Regions from separate parts of the Agrobacterium bohemicum genome, predicted to be linked through region 3. Evidence: riboswitches for the same ligand, from Rfam matches in the RefSeq annotation. Region 3 holds a riboswitch; each other region holds the start of a gene.
The links. Region 3 has a riboswitch for cobalamin ahead of ATO67_RS14445 (LysR family transcriptional regulator). Riboswitches for the same ligand answer to the same signal wherever they lie in the genome.
Positions count from the first base shown of each region.

Region 1: it holds a riboswitch for cobalamin, as region 3 does, so the genes downstream of both, ATO67_RS16720 (CbtB domain-containing protein) here and ATO67_RS14445 (LysR family transcriptional regulator) in region 3, are expected to answer to the same signal.
Region 2: it holds a riboswitch for cobalamin, as region 3 does, so the genes downstream of both, ATO67_RS07100 (DUF1636 family protein) here and ATO67_RS14445 (LysR family transcriptional regulator) in region 3, are expected to answer to the same signal.

Region 1 covers NZ_KQ961032.1:153,552-160,372, forward strand. Annotated here, with positions in the region: gene ATO67_RS16690 (GNAT family N-acetyltransferase) at 1-218, shown strand, start outside; gene ATO67_RS16695 (hypothetical protein) at 234-566, opposite strand; gene ATO67_RS16700 (superoxide dismutase) at 790-1,392, shown strand; gene ATO67_RS16705 (metallophosphoesterase) at 1,490-2,374, shown strand; gene ATO67_RS16710 (c-type cytochrome) at 2,583-3,014, shown strand; gene ATO67_RS16715 (cytochrome c) at 3,090-4,007, shown strand; cobalamin riboswitch at 4,037-4,242, shown strand; gene ATO67_RS16720 (CbtB domain-containing protein) at 4,391-4,573, shown strand; gene ATO67_RS16725 (CbtA family protein) at 4,585-5,298, shown strand; gene ATO67_RS16730 (hypothetical protein) at 5,300-5,614, shown strand; gene ATO67_RS16735 (type 1 glutamine amidotransferase family protein) at 5,617-6,183, opposite strand; gene ATO67_RS16740 (GNAT family N-acetyltransferase) at 6,281-6,769, opposite strand.
Region 2 covers NZ_KQ961025.1:310,086-316,906, forward strand. Annotated here, with positions in the region: gene cobG (precorrin-3B synthase) at 1-278, opposite strand, end outside; gene cobN (cobaltochelatase subunit CobN) at 275-3,625, opposite strand; gene cobW (cobalamin biosynthesis protein CobW) at 3,629-4,666, opposite strand; gene ATO67_RS07100 (DUF1636 family protein) at 4,660-5,085, opposite strand; cobalamin riboswitch at 5,200-5,411, opposite strand; gene cobO (cob(I)yrinic acid a,c-diamide adenosyltransferase) at 5,518-6,135, shown strand; gene ATO67_RS07110 (cobyric acid synthase) at 6,139-6,821, shown strand, end outside.
Region 3 covers NZ_KQ961030.1:195,215-202,035, reverse strand. Annotated here, with positions in the region: gene ATO67_RS14465 (DUF3991 and toprim domain-containing protein) at 1-46, opposite strand, end outside; gene ATO67_RS23300 (hypothetical protein) at 250-426, opposite strand; gene ATO67_RS14455 (amidase) at 1,139-2,560, shown strand; partial or broken gene ATO67_RS14450 (LysR substrate-binding domain-containing protein) at 2,629-2,859, shown strand; gene ATO67_RS14445 (LysR family transcriptional regulator) at 2,963-3,868, opposite strand; cobalamin riboswitch at 4,048-4,253, opposite strand; gene ATO67_RS14440 (DUF1852 domain-containing protein) at 4,455-5,444, shown strand; gene ATO67_RS14435 (methionine synthase) at 5,468-6,496, shown strand; gene ATO67_RS14430 (GNAT family N-acetyltransferase) at 6,496-6,821, shown strand, end outside.

The DNA of each region.
Region 1 (6,821 bases), on a different contig from region 3:
TTCTATCGCTGATCGATGAGGCGACCGTACGGGGCTTCCGCCAGATGGTTGCCGTCGTCGGAGACGCCGACAATGCGGCGTCCATAGGCGTTCATCGCGCCGCCGGTTTCGAGATGGTCGGCACACTGAAATCCATTGGCTGGAAGCACGGGCGCTGGCTTGATATCGTGCTGATGCAGCGCCCGCTGGGCGAGGCTGATACGACACCCCGCTTCTAATCGGAACCATAGGGGTCAGCGCGCGGCCGCGCCGGGAATGTCAATCTTTACGGCGTCTCGGGGCAACTCGCCGCCAATTTCGACGGTCTTGTTTTTCTTGTCGAAAACGCAGATCTGGCTGATCTCCGTCTTCGTACCCTTCGCCTTGCCGGTGATGATGGCAAGGCCGTAGCTCTGGCTGCCGAAGGGATCGACGACGATCTTCGGCTTTTCCATAACGCCCTCGATTGCGCCCAGGCAACGGGCCTGAACCTCCGCTGAAAATTCCTTCCAGGCATCGCCGGAAGACGCTGCGGCGGGCAGGGCGATGAGGCTTGCGATGCAAGCAGCTAGAAACTGTCGTTTCACGGCAATATCCTTCCTGTATCGTCGCTGGCGAAAGCGAACGGATTTTCTTGAATCGGTACGCAAGCTTGGCATGAAAAGTGTTTTTCCAAGGGCGCCGGGAAGAATTTTCTCTTTTGCTGGAACATTTTAACATTTAGCAGGTTGCCTCTCATGACGTCCGCTCTTATGGTCCGGGCACAGGTTTCAAGGAGCGGCCCTGCCGCTGCAACAAGGAGTAAACACCATGGCCTTCGAACTTCCCGCACTGCCTTACGATTACGATGCACTTGCGCCTTACATGTCTCGCGAAACGCTTGAGCTGCACCACGACAAGCACCACAAGGCCTATGTGGACAACGGCAACAAGCTTGCCGCCGAAGCCGGTCTCGCAGACCTTTCGCTGGAAGAAGTCGTCAAGAAGTCGTTCGGCACACATGCTGGCCTTTTCAACAATGCCGCCCAGCACTACAACCACGTCCACTTCTGGAAGTGGATGAAGAAGGACGGCGGCGGCAACAAGCTTCCGGGCAAGCTGGAGCAGGCATTCGCGTCTGATCTCGGCGGCTACGACAAGTTCAAGGCTGATTTCATCGCTGCTGGCACGACACAGTTTGGTTCCGGCTGGGCATGGCTGTCTGTCAAGGACGGAAAGCTCGAGATTTCCAAGACTCCGAACGGTGAAAACCCGCTGGTTCACGGCGCAGAGCCGATCCTCGGCGTCGACGTATGGGAACACTCCTACTACGTGGATTACAAGAACCTGCGTCCGAAGTACCTCGAAGCTTTCGTCGATAATCTCATCAACTGGGATTACGTTCTGGAGCGCTACGAAGCTGCTGCCAAGTAAGGTTTTACGCTTTCATTGATATCAACACCCGGCCTCAGCGCCGGGTGTTTTCATTTTGTCATATGGCTGTCATTGCCCCGTCCTATGCGGAGGCATCATGACAGAAAAAACTGCACCGCTTTTCTCCTTCGGCATTGTCGCCGATCCACAATACGCCGATGTCGCGCCGCGCCCGGATATGGGCCGCTACTACGCGCAGAGCCCTCAGAAGCTGGATGAGGCCATCGCCGCTTTCAACAGCCAAGACCTCGCCTTTGTCGTCACGCTGGGTGATATCATCGATCACGGCTGGGAAAATTTCGACATCATTCTCAACTGTTACGACAAGCTGCGCCACCGTAGCGTGATGCTGCCGGGTAATCATGATTTTTCGGTCGCGCCGCAGCATCTCGGCACAGTCCATGAACGCCTGTCGATGCCATCACCATGGTATGATTTCACGGTCGGCCATGTTCGTTTTGTGGTGCTGGATGGCAGCGATGTCAGCCTGTTTGCGCCCCCACAGGGTGATCCGCGTCGTGAACTGGCTGCGCAAAGGCTTGACGTGCTGAAACAGGCCGGTGCCATCAATGCCCAGAACTGGAATGGTTCTTTCAGTCCGGAGCAGGTGGCATGGCTTTCCGATACGCTGGACGCGGCTGAAAAGGCGGGCGAAACCGTCATCATCTTCTGCCACTATCCGCTCTATCCTGATAATGCCCACAATATGTGGGACGCGCCTCAAACCCTGGAATTACTCAGTACACGACGATGCGTGAAGGCGTGGTTCTGCGGGCATAATCACGTTGGCAATTACGGGCAGGTGAGCAGCACGCATTTCATGAATTTCAAAGGCATGGTCGATACCTTGGACGAAAACACTTTTGCCATTGCAGATATCTTTGAAGATCGCATTGAAATTCGTGGCTTCGGCCGCGAAGATAGCCGGACGTTGCTACTGTCAGCCTTGACAGACCGGCAGCAGGTCGCGGTGGCGCGGTGATAAAAGCCGACGGCCAAAGGCAACTTTATATACCTGATTTCGCTTTACAAATCACCGGAATGTGACTTCTTTTTGCCATGTGAAGCAGGCATCTTCGTCCACGCTCGCTCCAGCATGTCGGGCGGGTGGGACGCTGTTTTGCGATGACGACATGCGAGAACACAGAGCAGACACCCCTCCGGCGCGCCGGTTTCAGGAGAGAGAAACGATGAAGCTTAGAACCATTGCCGCTTCCATAATGATAGGCTGTCTTTGCGCCGGTGCGGTTTCCGCAGCTGGCGAGGTTGAGAAGCGCGAAGGCTTGATGAAGGGTATCGGCGGCGCCATGGGTGCGCTTGGCGCCATTGCCAAGGGTGAAAAGCCTTACGATGCGGCTACCGTCAAAACCGCTGTTACCACCATCAGCACCAATGCCAAGGCCTTTCCGGACCAGTTCCCGGCTGGTTCCGAGGGCGGCGCTGCGGCTCCTGCCATCTGGCAGAACTTCGTGGACTTCAAGTCCAAGTCCGAAAAGCTCGGTTCTGATGCCGATGCGGTTCTGGCGCAATTGCCGACGGATCAGGCCAGCGTTGGTGCTGCCATGAAGACCCTCGGCGCAGATTGCAGCAGTTGCCACCAGACCTACCGTCTCAAGAAGTAGTCGGTACCAGCCAAGGTCCGCCACCATACCGGCGGACCTTTTCGCATTGTAAATTCGGACGAATCGGAGAAGGCGATGGCTTCCATCTGGGCGAAGCTGGCGGGCGGTGCTGTTATTGCGGGTGCCGTCGGCCTTGGCGTTTTCATGTGGGTAACCGCGCCGCAACGCCAGCCACCAAGCCATTGGGCCAATCTGGGTGAGCCGAACCTTGCCAATGGTGAAACGCTGTTCTGGGCGGGCGGCTGCGCAAGCTGCCATGCCGCGCCGAATGCCACGGGCGACGCACTGAAGACGCTGTCCGGCGGGCAGGCCTTGCCAAGCCCGTTCGGCACCTTCCACATGCCCAACATTTCTTCTGATCCGCAGCACGGCATCGGCGCGTGGACAGTGGGGCAATTCGGCGATGCGATGACGCGCGGCGTCGGCAAAGACGGCGAGCATCTCTACCCGTCATTCCCTTACAACTCCTATGCGCGGATGACGCCGCAGGATGTGAACGATCTTTTCGCCTATTTGAAAACACTGCCGGCCAGCACCAATGATGCGCCGGGCCATGATCTGCCATTTCCCTTCAATATTCGTCTTGCTCTGGGTGGCTGGAAATTCCTGTATTTCGACAAGGGCAAGCCGCGCGTGCAGCTTGCCAATGCCGATGCGGAAGTCCTTCGCGGGCAATATCTCGTGGAAGGCCTCGGCCACTGCGGTGAATGCCACACCCCGCGCGATGCACTGGGTGGGTTCCTGAAGAACCAATGGCTAGCCGGTGGACCCAACCCGGAAGGTGAGGGGCGTATTCCCGATATCCGGCCTGAGTCCCAACCCATCGGTTCATGGTCGCAAGCTGATATCGCCAATTATCTCGAGACCGGCTTTACACCGGATTTCGATAGCGCCGGCGGTTCCATGGTCAAGGTGCAGCAGAACATGGCCCGCCTTCCCGCCGAAGATCGCAACGCGATTGCGGCCTACCTGAAGGCATTGCCGTCTCCGTGATCAGCCATTGACTCGGATCAGCTTCCGCCGGATAACGGTTGTGTGATGGTCTTTTCGGGTTCGCCCGGAAAGTGAAAAGGGAACACGATAGAAGCGCGAGCTTTGATTCGTGGCTGCCCCCGCAACTGTGAGCGGATAGCCTGAAAACGAAAAGCCACTGACTGCAAAGTTCGGGAAGGTGTTTTCAAGGTTACGACCCGCGAGCCAGGAGACCTGCCATCACGTGAGTGTCGTCAATACCGGCGGGGTGTCCGGAACAGCACGGTTGGCAGGTCGGTTCTCCGGCCTTCAAGACCTTGTGTCTCTTTCCCCGTGGTGAATGTTGAATGCGGTCGTGCGGCTTTTGATCAGCAATGCGCCCACCCGCTCAGGAAGGGATCACCATGTCTATCCAGCAGAATACGGCCACATCAGCCGTATCAACCAAAACATCGAAGATTGCGCAGTCGTTGACAGCCGCCGCACTTGGCCTGTTCATCGTCGGTTTCGTGGGCTTTTCGCATGTCGAAGCGGTGCACAATGCCGCCCATGATACGCGTCATGCCAATGCCTTCCCTTGCCATTGAGGGAAACAGAGATGCCATTTTTCCGTAATATCGTTTTTACCGCCGTTCTGGTGGGGCTGATTGCCGGTCTCGCCGTCAGCGTCATGCAGGCTGTCGGCACCACGCCTCTCATCCTTCAGGCGGAAACCTTTGAAAATGCCGGCGGCGAGGCTGCTCCCGCTCACGCCCACGATGCCGCAACACCGGCCGACCATCATCATGATGCCGAAGCCTGGACGCCTGCCGATGGTTTCGAACGCAACGCCTACACCATCGCCGCCAATGTGCTGACCGCCATCGGCTACGCGCTGGTCCTGACGGCGTTGATTTCGCTACGCGGCTCAGAAGGCGGCTGGCGCGAAGGCATCTTCTGGGGTCTTGCGGGTTTTGCCGCCGTCATGCTGGCACCCATGATCGGTCTGCCACCGGAATTGCCGGGCACGCCCGCCGCCGCTCTCGGCGCACGTCAGATGTGGTGGATCGCGACGGTCGCCGCAACGGCGGGTGGTTTGGCGCTGCTCGTCTTCAGACGGGGTGAGCCATGGGCTGCGGTTCTGGCCGTCATGCTCATCGCCGCACCACACGTCATTGGCGCGCCGCTGCCGCCGGAGGGCGAACACGCTTTGGCACCTCTGCCACTCGAGCGCCGGTTCATGGTGCTGGCAACCGTTACCAGTTTTGTGTTCTGGATCATTCTTGGTTCGCTGAGCGGGCTTTTCTTCAAGCGTTTCGACGCTGCCCGATAAGATGAAAAATGCAGTCGAGTGGAGCGATGAACTCGATGCGCTGCGTTTTTCCGTCCCCGGTCATGGCGCGCCTTGCGCCATGCACCGCCTCGCTTTCAAAGCGCTGCTGCGGCAAGAGCCTGAAAAGGCAGCGTGCCTACAGTTTTTCGAGAGTAATAGCCCGGCCTTCTTGACGGCCGCCGCAGCCAAGATCGCCCGTCTTGCTTTGCCAGTCGACCGCAGCCTGCACCTTAACAGTCGGGATTTGCGCCGCGCAATGACGTCCGATGACACGCAAGGACCAGCACGTGCCTGCCGCATTCTTGATCGAAGCTGAGTCTACCGATGTTCCGCCGAAAACACGGTGATTTCGGCCTCCGCCTCCGGTCCCCAGAGGTCGAGTGCTTTCAACACCTCTGCTGCAAATGTCACCGGCGCGCTGCCAGGTGCGGTAATGATGCCCTTGTCGCTGACGGCTTGCGGCTGGTCGCGGTAGTGTTCCGCGCCTTGATAGCTCTCGTATCTGCTATGTGAACTCACCGAATTGCCGGTATGGGCCACGTGGTTCAGCACGCCGGTTCCCGCGAGCGCACTCGCCGCCGCACAGATGCCTGCCACTACGCGGTCCTGCGCGCGAAAGCGGTGGACGAGGTCGGTAAAATCCGGTGCCACACCCTTTTCCCAGATCAGCCCACCGGGAATGACCAGCGCATGGATCATATCAGGGTCCAACGCATCATAGGCCATATCAGGGGTGACTTTCAGGCCGCCCATGGAAACGACGGGCGAACCATCAGGCGTTGCGGTCAAGATGTCGACGCCCAGATACCCACGTGCCGCCGCAGTCAACAATGCGGGTTCCCAATCGGCAAAATCCTCGGTTAGGGCCAGCGCAATACGAGGCATTCTCTTCTCCTGCAATCAACCACGTTGAAACACTAAACCGAAACAAGACCATGCCAAAAGCCTGACCGGCACGGTCGGTTCCGTTGTGTCTATCGCACTAAGCTAACGCCTGCATGAAACGCATGCCGGTCACGGGGCGTGGTATGAAATCCATGTTTTCGTAGAATTTGTGCGCAGCGAAATTGCCGGTTGCGGCACCCACCGAAAGGAAGTCGCAGCCACAACGCTTGGCAACATCACGAGCGCGCCCCACCAGATGCTGGCCGGTGCCATGGCCACGGTGGCCATCACGCACGAAAAGATGGTGCAGTTCCATGCCGCGACGGCCTTCCTGCGCACGGTAGAGCGGCAAGAGAATGGCGTATCCGATCAACTCGCCATCGGCTTCGGCAACCAGCGCCGTAATCCACGGCACCTGGCCAAACAGGTCGCGCTCCAGCTTTTCAGCCGTAATCGCTGCCGCATCGCCATGGTGGGCGGCAAGCAACGTGATCATCTCGTTAAGCTCAGGCAAATCGGCCTTGCGCGCACCGCGAATGGTGACAACGGGTGGTCTCGGTAGGGTCAGAAGGCTGTCTTCGGTCATTTTCTCGTCCTTCGGGTTCTGGTTTAGCCGTCAGGACATTTGAAAACAACAA
Region 2 (6,821 bases), on a different contig from region 3:
AACGGCAAGCCCAGAGCGAGAACGTCCATCTCTAATGACACGGCACTCTCGGTCGTCAGCCCGCGAAATTGCAGGCTGCCCCGGGCGGTGATGTCGACCAGACCATTGCCATGCCGGACAGCAAGGGTGCACAGCGCTCCCAAATCATCAGGCGAAACATGAGCCGTGAGAGCAATGCGGGATAAGAGCCCATCACCGGTCTGCATCGGCGCCGACAGAGCCGGGCAAACGCCGCGACGTGCGAAAGGCTGGACATCGGCGCGCGTGGCAGCATTCATACCTTCGCCCTCGCCAATTTGGGAGCTATCAGCATTTCCAGCTCTGCATCGACAGCATTACGGCGGCTGTGCCAAAGGCCGCGACGGCGAGCGGAAAGAAAACGCTGTGCCATTATCTCTGCCGCCTGCGGGTTTTCTCGCAAAATGAAATCGCGAACATCTTCATTGCCGAAGTAAGCATCATACAATGCTTCTATCAAAGATGACGATACGGCGTGGGTGGTCTCGGCAAAACCGATCAGCCTGTCCGCCGTTTCTGCAAACTCCGCAGCCCCACGTGGCCCATGGCGCATTTGCCCGGCAATGAAGCGCGGATTGATGGCGCGGGCGCGCACCACGCGGGTAATCGCCTGCGCGATGGAACGAGCACGGGGACGGGCCGGATCGGTCGTGTCCAGCGCCACCACATCGGCCGATTGGCCGAGCGCCGCCTTGGCCGCCGTATAACCGCCGATGAAGGCAACGTCGGACGAACCATCCAGGAGGTCGCGGCCCGGATCGTCCCCGGTGTGAACCAACAGATCGGCCTTTTCCACCTGGTCCGCGAAGCCCTCATCGGCAAACACGTCAAGCCCATCCGCCCCGCCAAAGGCGTGGCTGGCCGCATCCAGATAGGTCTGGCCTAACTCCTCGCGCTCGTCCCAGCGTCCATTTGCCAGCTTTTCTTCAATGCCCGCGCCATAGGTGCCTGGCGCAGAACCGAAAATACGGGCAGGGATATGACCGAGACTAGCAGCCTCTTCGCCCAAAGGGTTGTCGCCTGGCGATTCTTCACGCCTTGCAATTGCTTTGGCGGCAGCGTCGAGCAGTGCGATGAGCGCCGGAAACATATCCCGGAACAGACCGGAAATGCGGAACGTCACATCTACGCGTGGCCGTCCAAGCGCTGCGGGTGGCAGGATTTCGATGCCAGTCACCCGGCCGGTTGCCGGATCGTAGATCGGTCGCGCGCCCATTAAATGCAGGGCTTGCCCCACATCTTCTCCACCGTTGCGCAAAGATGCCGAACCCCAGAGGTCGAAGACGATATGCTTTGGCCAATCGCCATGGCTCTGCAAATAATGCCGCAGGACCTCTTCGCCCGCCATGCGCCCCAGCTCGAAAGCAGTGGCTGTTGGCATGGTGCGCGGATCTGCGGCGTAAAGATTACGCCCCGTCGGCAGCACATCCAGCCGCCCGCGCGCTGGTGCACCGGAAGGGCCAGGAATAATATGCTGCCCGTTGAGTGCAGCAATCAGCGCAGCCTTTTCAGCCGACGCACTTTGCGCTCTCGACTGATCTGGCTCACCATCCGCACAGCGGCCAAACACATGCTGTCCGTCTTTGATCGCGAAATCCTTGAGATCGCAGAGAAAAGCATCAATGCGTGAAAGCGCGGTATCGGAATCGTCCTGCTTGCCGACGCCAGCATCTTCGGCCAGACCAGTTTCAAGCGCCTTCTCGACGATAAGCTTGGCCAATCTGTCGCGGCGGCGGCTGTCCAATCCATCGGCCTGCGCATATTCATCGACAAGCTGTTCCAGCGCCATCTGTTCAGGCGAAAGTCCAGCATCGATTAAAATAGGCGGAATATGGCCGATGGTAACGGCAGCGATCCGCCGTTTGGCAACGGCTGCTTCGCCGGGATTGGACACGATAAAGGGATAGATCACCGGCAGCGATCCGGTAACGATCTCGGGAAAACAGGTCCGCGATAACGCAACCGTCTTGCCCGGCAGCCATTCCAGCGTACCGTGTGCACCGACATGAATAATTGCATGTGCGCTCGGGCTTTTCTGCATCCACGCACCGAAAGCGACCAGTGCATGCCGAGGCGGCAGGGCCGGATCGTGATAATCCACCCGCCGGTCTTCGGTGCGGCCACGATCTGGCGCAAGAGCAACTGTTACTGAGCCGAAACGAGCGGCACGAAAATGGAATGTTCCGGCTGTTACAGCAGTATCTGCATCCGCTTCACCCCATGTTTCGTCCAAGGCCAGATTGGCAGCTTTGGGCAGGGCGTCGCGGAACGCTGAGTAGTCGGCCAGCGTAAAAGTAGTCGTCTCATTTTCAACCCGGTCAAGCAACGCCCGCGCCGTCTCTGGAATATCGTCCACCGCATAACCGGCGTCGCGTAAGTCGCGCAGGACCTCCAACACACTTTGCGGTACATCGAGACCAACCGCATATCCCGTTCGCCCCGGTGCAGCGCCTGGATAATCCGGCATGAGAATGACGACACGCCGCTCAGCAGGTGCCGCATTCTTTAGCCGCAAAAAGGCAGAGAGACGATCGGCAACCTGCTCGACGCGATCACGCTCCGGGATATGGACTAGGCCGCGCCCGCCGTCTGGGTAAGGCTGTTTAAAGGAAATAGCGCCCGCCAGAATACGCCCATCCAATTCCGGCAGCACCACATGCATGGCGAGATCGGACGGGTTGAGCCCGCGCATGTTTTCCGCCCAACCATCGCGGCGGGTGGTGGCCATGATGACCTGAAAGGTTGCGACGCCCAGCCGGTCGAACAGGCTCTTGCCATCTTCGTCCGAATGGCTGGCGAAAGCTGTCGCTGCTATCATGGCTGCCGGTTCCAAGGGAACGAGCTTTTCTTCCAGAAACCGGATAGCGTCGCTGTCTTTCAGACCGCCGACAAAGATCGGAAGCGGCGAAAAGCCGCGTTCACGCAGTGCCTCATATAGCGCATCGATCGGCGCAACGTCTTCCGCCATCAGCATGGAACGATAAAACAGGATGGGCACAAGCGGCGTACCGGCCTCGTAACAATCCAGCGCCGCCGAAAGGTCAACCACGCCTTCACCGGGCCGGTAGAATCCGCATTTGGGCAACGGTTCTGCTGCAAGATCGGGCCAGACTTCCCCTCGCGCCAACGCAGCAAGCCCTCTCGCAATCCGGTCCATATTTTCCGGCCCGCCTTCGCGGAAGAAGGAAAGGATTTTGGACTGCGTTGGTAGATCGACCGTGGACGCAGCTTCGAGTTTCTCATCGCGATCGCTGCATTCGCCGGGCAAAAGCAAGAGCTTTAAGCCACGCCGCCGCGCCATTCTCGACAACTCGTCCACGCCGTATCGCCAGCGATCGGCACCGCCGAGAATCCGGATAAGGATAAGTCTGGCATGTTCCGCCGTCTTTTCAATCCACAGATCGACCGACATGGGGTGGCGAAGTTCGGAAAGGTTGGCACACACAAAGGATACCGAGACATCGTTACTACGCTGCCATCCGCGCTCCAGCCCACCCAGATCGCTGGCCGAAAAAGACAGCACCACCACATCCGCCTGACCCTGGTTGAGATCAACCGGCTCTATCAGGTCGTCCAGAGACGAAGATGTGGTGGCGAGGATGTGCATGGATCAGGCTGCCAGCATCCGCTCGATTTTCGCGCGGTCGAGACCCTTTTCTCCGATCACGACCAGACGGCTGCGGCGCACCTCACCGGCAGCCCACGGGCGATCGAAGTAATGGTTGACGCGCGAACCGACCGCCTGCACCTGCAAACGCATCGGCTTGGCTGACACCTCGACAAACCCCTTGATGCGCAACACATTTTCCGATGCTGCGGTTTCGGAAATCCGCATCGCTAGCGCGTTTGCATCCTTTACCGCGTCCAGTTCTACAACGAAGCTGTCGAATTCGTCGTGGTCGTGATCTGCTTCTTCATCATGGTGGGTGTGGCGGTTTTCGATATGCTCTTCCACTGCAAGGCCAAGGCCAATGAGCACGGCAGGATCGATCGCGCCATTGGAAGCCACGATAATTTTAGCAGCCTTTGGAAGATGAGCGTTAATATGTGCCTTGGCGCGTTCGAGACCCGCCGCATCCAGTAGATCGCCCTTGGTCAGAACGATGAGATCAGCGCAGGCAATCTGGTCTTCGAAAACCTCTTCGACCGGATCGTCATGGTCCAGCGCCTCGTCGTTCTGGCGCTGAGCAGCGAGTGCTTCGAGATCATGCGATACCATGCCTTGTGCAAGTGCTACGCCATCGGCCACGGCCACAACGGCATCCACCGTTACACGGCTTTTGATCGCTGGCCACTGGAAAGCCTGTACTAGGGGTTTTGGTAGAGCAAGACCGGAGGTCTCTATCAGAATATGCTCAACGCGTGGCTGTCGGCTCAGAATCTGCTCGATGGCGGGCTGGAAATCATCTGCCACTGTGCAGCAGATGCAGCCATTGGCCAATTCCACGATGTTTTCTTCCGGGCAGTTTTCGATGCCACACCCCTTGAGAATGTCACCATCGATACCGACATCGCCGAACTCGTTGACGATGATGGCCAGCCGCTTACCCTCAAGCTTTTCCAGAAGGCCACGCAGCAGCGTGGTTTTGCCAGCGCCCAGAAAGCCGGTGATGATGGTGCAGGGAACGCGGTTGAGCGTGGTCATGATGTCTCCTCGGTAAAATTCAAAGGGGGAATGCGGGCAACGAGGCCACGCTTCAAACTGTCGGGCCGTCCGCGCCACGGCATCAGCCCGTCGGGCGCAGAGGCCAACAGACGTGCGCCAACCATAAGGTCGGCCGCATCGTCTTCGCTCAGCGATCCAAACATATAGGACCATCCATCGGCGCTGCGAATGGCGGCACTCAAGCCGCGCTTGCAATTGGCAAGGCAATTGACGCTGCGCACATTGACACCCTCTGCGTCACCCAGCGCAATGGCGGCCTGCGCAAGGGTCGCACCGGGGCGAGGGTCCGCATTCGGATCAGCTTCGGACCGGCAACTGCGGCACACATAAACCACGACTCCAGGCGCGGTGTCATGGTGCGTCTTCTCATTCAGGCTGAGCGATGTTGATGTAATATCCAAGAGTGTACTTTCCGCGCCTTCACATGGTCTTGGGGTGCGGATATCGAAAACGGCATGCGGACAACCGCAAAGCCATTGGCGAACAACCGACTGACCGGAGCACCCCGCCCGGCAGACGTTTTTCCTGAAACGGCAGGTCTCCTGGCTTGCGGCTTCAACACCTCGCGCCGCCTTCCCGGACTTGAAGATGTCCAGTGGCTTCCGGCGCGGGCTCACCGCTTACAGTTGCGGGGGCAGCCACGGATTTGTCCGCATAAGCGAAGTGCACCGTGTTCCCTCTTAGCTTTTCCCGTTGCCGGAAAAAGACCGTCAGTCATTAACCCTTATGCCCTGCGGTGCTTTTGTGTCAATGCCGCGTATCATTGCTCACGCATGCGTTTTGGTTATAGTCGCCGCTTTGGAAAAGCATGAGACCCGGAAGGACCAACCGCCATGACCCGCGACATCAGCGACAGCGAAGCCGAACGTCACCGCGCCAAGATGGTCAACCGCAAGGCGGTTCAAGATGCTGAAGTCTCCGAAAAGACCGTCGAAAAAGGTCTGCTGATGATCAACACCGGCCCTGGCAAAGGCAAGTCTACCGCAGCCTTCGGCCTTGCCTTGCGCATGCTGGGCACCGGCAGACGTGTCGGCATTGTCCAGTTCATCAAAGGCGCATGGTCCACCGGCGAACAACAGGCACTCGCCCTGTTCGGTGACCGTGTGGAGTGGCGCACCATGGGCGAAGGTTTCACGTGGGACACTCAGGATCTCAAGCGCGACGTCGCCGCCGCGACCAAAGCCTGGGAGGAAGCCAAGGTGATGATGGCCGATGACACCATCGGTCTCGTGGTTCTGGATGAGCTCAACATCGCATTGCGCTATGATTATCTACCGCTGGAAGAGGTGGTAGAGACCCTGCAAACTCGTCGCCCCGGTTTGCACGTTATCGTCACCGGCCGAAATGCCAAGCAGCCGTTGATGGATGCCGCCGATATGGTTACGGAAATGACGCTTGTGAAACATCACTTCAAAGCTGGTGTGAAAGCGCAATCCGGCATTGAGTTCTAATTCATGACAGCGCGCGTTTTGATGTTTCAAGGCACCGGCTCGGATGTCGGCAAGTCGCTGATGGTGGCAGGGCTGGCCCGCGCCTTCGTCCGTCGCGGACTGTCCGTCATGCCCTTCAAGCCGCAAAACATGTCCAACAATGCCGCCGTCACAGCAGATGGTGGCGAAATTGGCCGGGCACAGGCCTTGCAGGCACGGGCTGCTGGCGTTCCGCTTTCCGTGCATATGAACCCCGTGCTGCTCAAACCCCAAAGCGAGACCGGTGCGCAGGTGGTGGTGCAGGGCAAAGTAATCGGCAAAGCCAAAGCCGTAGATTACCAGCATATGAAGGCAGGGTTGATGCCGCGCGTTCTGGAAAGCTTTGAACATCTCAAGGCGAAAGCTGACATCATCCTGATCGAGGGTGCGGGCAGCGCTTCGGAAGTCAATCTCCGCGCCAACGACATTGCCAATATGGGCTTCGCCCGCGCAGCCAATGCCCCCGTCATCCTGATTGGCGATATCGACCGAGGCGGCGTCATCGCCAGCCTTGTTGGTACAAAGGCGGTTCTGGATGCAGACGATGCCGCCATGATTCATGGTTTCATCGTTAATCGTTTCAGGGGTGATCCAAACCTGTTCGATGAAGGAATGCGCATTATCTCAGATAAAACCGGCTGGAACCCGATCGGCCTCCTGCCGCATTT
Region 3 (6,821 bases):
CGCACCCGACCCGTTCGCGAATTTCCTCAATATCTCTTCGCTTCATCATCTTTCCGATCGCCTGGCGATCGTCCCTTGTTAATTTCCTTTCCGCATTCTTCGCGGACCCCTTCACGTCCGGCGCGAAGAGCGAAGGCGGCAAGGGCGGGGTTGGCAATTGGTGAATCCTGCAAAGGATTTGCCAGCCCCGGCGTCGCTTCCCTTGCCACCGCTCGCTCGCTAGCGGCAGCCGGAACGGCAAAAGGCGGCTCAATGAGCCGCCCAGGGGGAAAGCTCGTGCACGATTTCGAGGTCGTCGCCGTCGTCGATCTCGTCGGTGGGTAGGACGCCGTATTCACCGTCGACTGCAAAGACGGTGACCGGGACCATCAGGTCACGGGAGAGTTGGAAGGTGTGGGACTGTGCGAGAGAAAGATCGTGCGACATCGTTATCGGCTCCAGTTGGGGAGCGGGCCAATTCCCGCTCGATGGTTCCGAAAAGGCCCTGAGACGGGCGCGATCACCTCGCAGGCAAAGCCAAGAGGCCGCAGCGTGGCTGCGGACCCTTCACGGGTTGATCGTGGAAGATCCGGATCTGGGCCAGGAAGCCATCGACAGAGAGCGGGATTGGCCGTGGTTCATGCTGGCGATCACGAGGTGATGCGGCGTGTTGTCCCGTACCTATGCGGGCCAAACTTAAGACAGTTTTGATGTGCCTCATTCGAAAAGGGATGAGACCTATGTGAGCGGAGATGGCGCGATCGTTCGCATTCCGGCCTGACCTCCCGACCTGTTGTCATCCTGTCAATTTCGCCAGGTATCGGCGGTTTGAATAAACCATTTTACTGATGACCGACGGTTCTGATGAGCGAAATGGTTCTGAACCTGACAGCATTGCCTGAAGAAACGCGGGAGTGGATAGGACATGCTTGGCCGTGACGAATTTTCCGTGTTGATCGAACGGGCAGGGCTGAAACTTGACGACGACCAATTTGAAGCTGCCCGCGCATCATACGCAAATCTCCGGGTCCTGACTGATTTGGTGCGAATACCGCGTGATCGCCGGGTGGAATCTCCCCACGTGTTTCGTGTCGATGGACCAGCAATTCCAAGGCCCTGCACCACGGACGATCGACCTTCGACGGACGAGGTGTGACAGATGTCGGAGCTCTGGGAACTTGGGATCGCTGAAACCGCACGAATGATTGCTCGAAAACAAATCTCACCCGTCGAGGTGGTTGATCACTTTCTTGCACGTGCAACAACACTCAATTCCACGCTCCATTGTTTCATCACGATCGAGGAGGACGCAGCACGTGTTGACGCCCGCAAGGCTGAGGCTGAAATCATGGAAGGTCAATACAGAGGACCTTTGCATGGCATCCCATATGCGGTGAAGGACATCATCAATGTGTCTGGCCTTCCAACCACCAACAATTCTCGCCTCACGCTGGGTGACATCGCAACGTCTGACGCGTCAGTCGTCGCAAGTCTGCGCGCGGCTGGCGCTGTCTTGCTGGGTAAGACTGAGACGCAGGAATTCGCCATGGGTGGGCCGGATTTCAGCCTGCCCTTTGGGCCCGCGCGCAATCCGTGGGATCTCGATCGCTTTACCGGGGGCTCGTCAAGTGGGTCGGCGGCAGCCGTCGCTGCGGGAACGGTTCCGCTTGCGATCGGAACGGACACGGGCGGATCGATAAGGACGCCGTCAGCCTACTGCGGCATTTCGGGCATGAAGCCGACATATGGTCGGGTGAGCCGCTGGGGGATGACGCCTCAAGCCTATTCCATGGAGACCGCCGGCCCAATGACGTGGTCCGTTGAGGACAATGCGATAGCACTCCAGGCTCTTGCAGGTCATGACCCCGGTGACCCGTCTTCAGTCGACATTCCGTCGCAGCCATGGACCGAGGCGACGTCTTTAGGCGTGTGTGGCATGAGGATAGGTCTCCTGCGCAGTTTCCATGAAGAGGAGCCCGACTTCTTTTCGGACGAGTGCGTCGCAGTTTTCGAAGAGGCTGCCAGACTTTTTGAACACGCTGGTGCCACCACCACGGATGTATCATTATCACCTCTGCGTCACTATTTCGCCGCCCAGCGCGTCATCATGTATAGCGAGGCAGCAGCCGTCCACGAAGACGATTTCAGACGCAGTCTCCATCTTTATGGTCCGTATTCGGTCGAGCGCTTTTTACCAGGCTTCTTGCTCACTGCGACCGATTACCTCCAGGCATGCCGCAGGCGTGGGGAACTGACCACAGAGCTCGCCGAGGCCTTTTCATCTGTCAATCTCCTTTTGGTGATCGGTGCGCTTGGCGTCGCACCTCTCATCCATGACGTGGCAAGAAATTCTCTTGTGAATGGGACCCCGTCCGTCAATGCCGCTTTCAACCTGACGGGCTCGCCAGCCATGAGCGTGCCTGCGGGCATCAGCGCCGATGGCCTGCCCCTTTCGGTCCAGCTCGTCGGGCGGAATTTCGACGAGTTCAGCATCTATCGTGCGGCTCAAGTCATCGAAGACGAAATGGCCCGTAGAGCAATCTGCCCACAGGCGGCCGTAAAGGTCGACTTCCTTGCGTAGAGGAGAGATGCCGGCCCAAATAGAAGTGCGCCTTCCTGCGAGGTTCTCCGTGACGCGCTCTCACTTGTGGAAACATGGAGGCGATCAGGGCTGCCGCGATCGATAGCCTTGGCCTCGCTTATCTGCCAGAGTTCCTAGCGGCCGATGCCATTCGCGAAGGCCTGCTACAAACGGTGCTGAGCGACAGTCTGACGGCACCAGGCCATTTCTCCATCCTCTGGCCGTCGGCGCGATTTATTACACCGAGGCTGCGCGCCTTTATCGATTTCGCAGCGGAGAAGCTGTTTACGGAAGTCTAATTGATGATGCCAATCGCCATGTCTTATTGGCGCAGAGCGGATAACCGCATCTGGCCCAAAGCAGACAAACGCGCGTTTATGCTTCCGACTGACGTTACTCCGCCTATGAGCTAGCAACTGGTGTTGAAGGTGTTTGACGTGCCCTGCTCAGGAAACCAGCGATATAGTCGACGTCCTCATCGCCACATCTTAACCCGAGGTGGATACTCTTGCTGATGCCCCTGCTCCCTATCCGGACAGGTTGAACACCCAGTTCCGCGGCGTCCAGCCGCACGAGCCAGTCTGGGATTGCGCTGACCCCGCGACCTGCCGCAACAAGCTGCAACATCATCTCCGTTGTTTCGACAGTACTGTGATGACGGGGGCGAGTGTCGCCCGGTACTAGGAACTGGGTGAAGACATCGAGCCTTTCCGGCGGCACAGGATAGGTGAACAACGTCTCGTCCAGAAGGTCTGAAGGTTCGGCATGATCTTTGAAAGTTAGCGGATGGCCGGTCGGCACGGCGAGGACTAGCTCGTAATCGAAGACCGCCACATAGTGGATGCCCGCCGCATCGATCGGGTCTGGCGTGATCAGGATGTCGATCTCTGATCCTGTTAAAGCAAATACTCCGCCGAACACGAAAGAGGTCGTCAGCTCCAAGTCGACATCGGGCCATTCGAGCAAATATGGCTTCGTGACGCCCATGAGCCATTGATGGCAGGGATGGCATTCCATCCCGATTTTCAACGATCCTCGTCGTCCATACCGGTAATCAGAGAGGACATTTTCCGCCCTTTCAAGCTGCGGCAGGACGCGCTGCGCGAGTTCAACGATGTAGCGACCCGCCTCAGTCAGACGCACATTGCGTCCGTCTTTTCCCCACACAGCTATTCCATAGCGTTCTTCGAGTTTTCGGATCGTATGGCTGAGCGCCGACTGGGTCACATTCAACCGTTCAGCAGCCGCCGTCAGACTGCCAAGACGGTCGACTTCCCGCAGGATGGAAAGGTGTTGTCTGTCCAGCATGTCAGCGACTTCTCGTCTGCAGGTGCGCGTCGAGGGGGATCGAGACTTGCTTAGGTGCTCTTGTCGTCGGGTTCTGGTTCATCGGCACTGCCATCATGTTGCGGCAGGGCGAAGACATGACGCGAGGCAACGGCGCGAGGATGCCGAACGCAAAGCGGCACACCGGGACACCCCGCCCGTGGACGTTATCTGTCGCGGCAGGTCTCCTGGCTTGCGGGTCAATGCTTCCGTCCGTCTTCCCGAGGCGCGCCTCAGTGACATGAATTGACTTCCGCTCGTCGCTTACAGTTGCGGGGGCAGCTCCGGCTTCGGGCGATGAGCGCCGTACCGAATTCCCTCTTAGCTCCAGACTTTCGCCTGAAGAACCACGATGACGAAGCAATGTAGCATGTTGGTTGGAGGGTCAAGTTTTCTTCTCAAGAAGTAGAGAACGTTGTCGGCATCAAACGCATGAACAGCGCTCATACGTCAGTGAGATAATACCATTTTTAGTCAGCCGCCGGGTCAGGCATACCGCCCGCAAGAATGACTTTGAACCGAAAGGGCCGCTTACGACGACCTAATTCGGGAAGCAGGATGCCGGATGATGTTGGACAGCACTTTCACTTTCTCGATCAGGTGCATTCCGTTTGACGAGGACTATCGCCCTGCAGAGAGTACGCGCGCCACGACGAATTTCGCCAATCTGGCACGAGGCGAGAACCGTCGAGAGAACCTGCGCAACGCATTGCGGATGATCGACAACAAGTTCAATGCGATGGCGCATTGGGATAACCCGCTACGGGATCGCTACGCAGTCGAGATCGAAATCGTATCCGTGGAGATGAGCATCGGGTCATCGGCAGAGACCGAAACCTTCCCCATCATCGAAGTCCTCAAGACCAACATCGTCGATCAAGCGACGAGCGAGCGTATCGAAGGCGTCGTCGGTAACAACTTCTCTTCCTACGTCAGAGATTATGATTTCAGTATCCTGCTGCCCGAGCATAACATTAACAAGGACGCTTTCAGCGCACCTGACGACTTCGGTGATCTGCATGGGAAGCTGTTTCAGGCGTTCCTGAAGTCAGAAGCTTACAGGGACCATTTCAGCAAGCCGCCGATCATCTGCCTGAGCGCCTCCAGCACCAAGACCTATCATCGCACCGACAATCAGCATCCGATCCTTGGTATCGAATACAGGCAAAGCGAGTTCTCGCCGACAGACCGGTACTTCGAGAAGATGGGATTGCAAGTACGTTATTTCATGCCGCCCAACAGCGTCGCGCCATTTGCATTCTACTTTATCGGCGACCTGCTGACGGATTACACGAACCTCGAGCTCATCAGTACCATCAGCACGATGGATACGTTCCAAAAAATCTACCGCCCGGAAATCTACAATGCCAATTCCGTTGCGGGCACGTGTTACCGCCCAAACCTGAAGCACTCGGACTATTCACTGACGCAAGTCGTCTATGATCGGGAGGAGCGCAGCCGCCTTGCAGTCGAGCAGGGAAAATTTGCCGAGCAGCATTTTATCAGACCGTTCAAGACCATTCTCGATGCATGGTCCGCCAACTACGTCGTCCGTTAATCCGAAAGCATAGGATCATTCCGATGAAGTCATTGTTGCCCCCTTCGGCCGCCGGCAGCCTGCCAAAGCCCTCCTGGCTTGCAGAGCCTGAGAAGCTATGGTCGCCCTGGAAGTTGCAGGGTGATGAACTGATCGAAGCGAAGCAGGACGCCTTGCGTCTGGCATTGGACGACCAGCTTCAGGCTGGCATCGAGATCGTCAGCGACGGGGAGCAGACCCGCCAGCATTTTGTCACAACGTTCATTGAGCACCTCGACGGCGTCGATTTCGAGAAACGAGAAACCGTCAGGATTCGTAACCGGTATGATGCAAGCGTCCCGACGGTCGTTGGAGCCGTGTCCCGTCAAAGGCCGGTCTTTGTCGATGATGCCAAATTCCTGCGCCAACAGACGACGAAGCAGATCAAATGGGCTCTTCCAGGCCCAATGACCATGATCGATACGCTCTACGACAGTCATTACAAAAGCCGCGAAAAGCTCGCTTGGGAGTTCGCAAAGATACTCAACCAGGAAGCAAGGGAACTGGAGGCTGCCGGCGTCGACATCATCCAGTTCGACGAACCCGCATTCAACGTGTTCTTCGATGACGTGAACGAATGGGGTGTCGCCACGCTCGAAAAGGCGATCGAAGGATTAAAGTGCGAGACCGCCGTGCACATCTGCTATGGTTATGGCATCAAGGCCAACACCGACTGGAAGAAAACGCTTGGATCGGAGTGGAGGCAATACGAGGAAGCGTTCCCGAAACTTCAGAAATCCAGCATCAATCTGATTTCATTGGAGTGCCACAACTCCCACGTTCCGATGGACCTGATGGAGCTCATCCGAGGCAAGAAGGTCATGGTCGGTGCCATAGACGTGGCAAGTTACGCCATCGAGACGCCGGAAGAAGTAGCCGACACTCTCCGGAAGGCTCTCCAGTTCGTGGATGCGGACAAGCTCTATCCATGCACCAATTGCGGCATGGCACCGCTTCCGCGTCATGTGGCCACAGCGAAGCTGCGTGCACTCGGTGCAGGCGCTGACATCATCCGCAGGGAGCTTGCGGCCTGATGCCGATCGACAATTTCTCGATTGAATGGCTGACTGATGACGCACAGGCCGCCGTCCGGGCTGAAGCGAGGACCTTCTGCCTGCGGATGATCAAGAACGTCTACGGGATCGACTACACTCCCGCCTGGCATTCTGACCTGGATTCGCTGTTGCTGGCGCAGCCGGACAACTGGTTCTCCCTCGAAAGGCACGGCAGTTTTCTCGTTGTGCGGGACGGAGATGGACATATCATTGCGACTGGCGGTCTTTACGCGCTCGAAAACAAACCCTCTACGAAGGAGCGCTTACGAAATCGCTATGGCGACGGCGAAAAGGTATGTCAGAT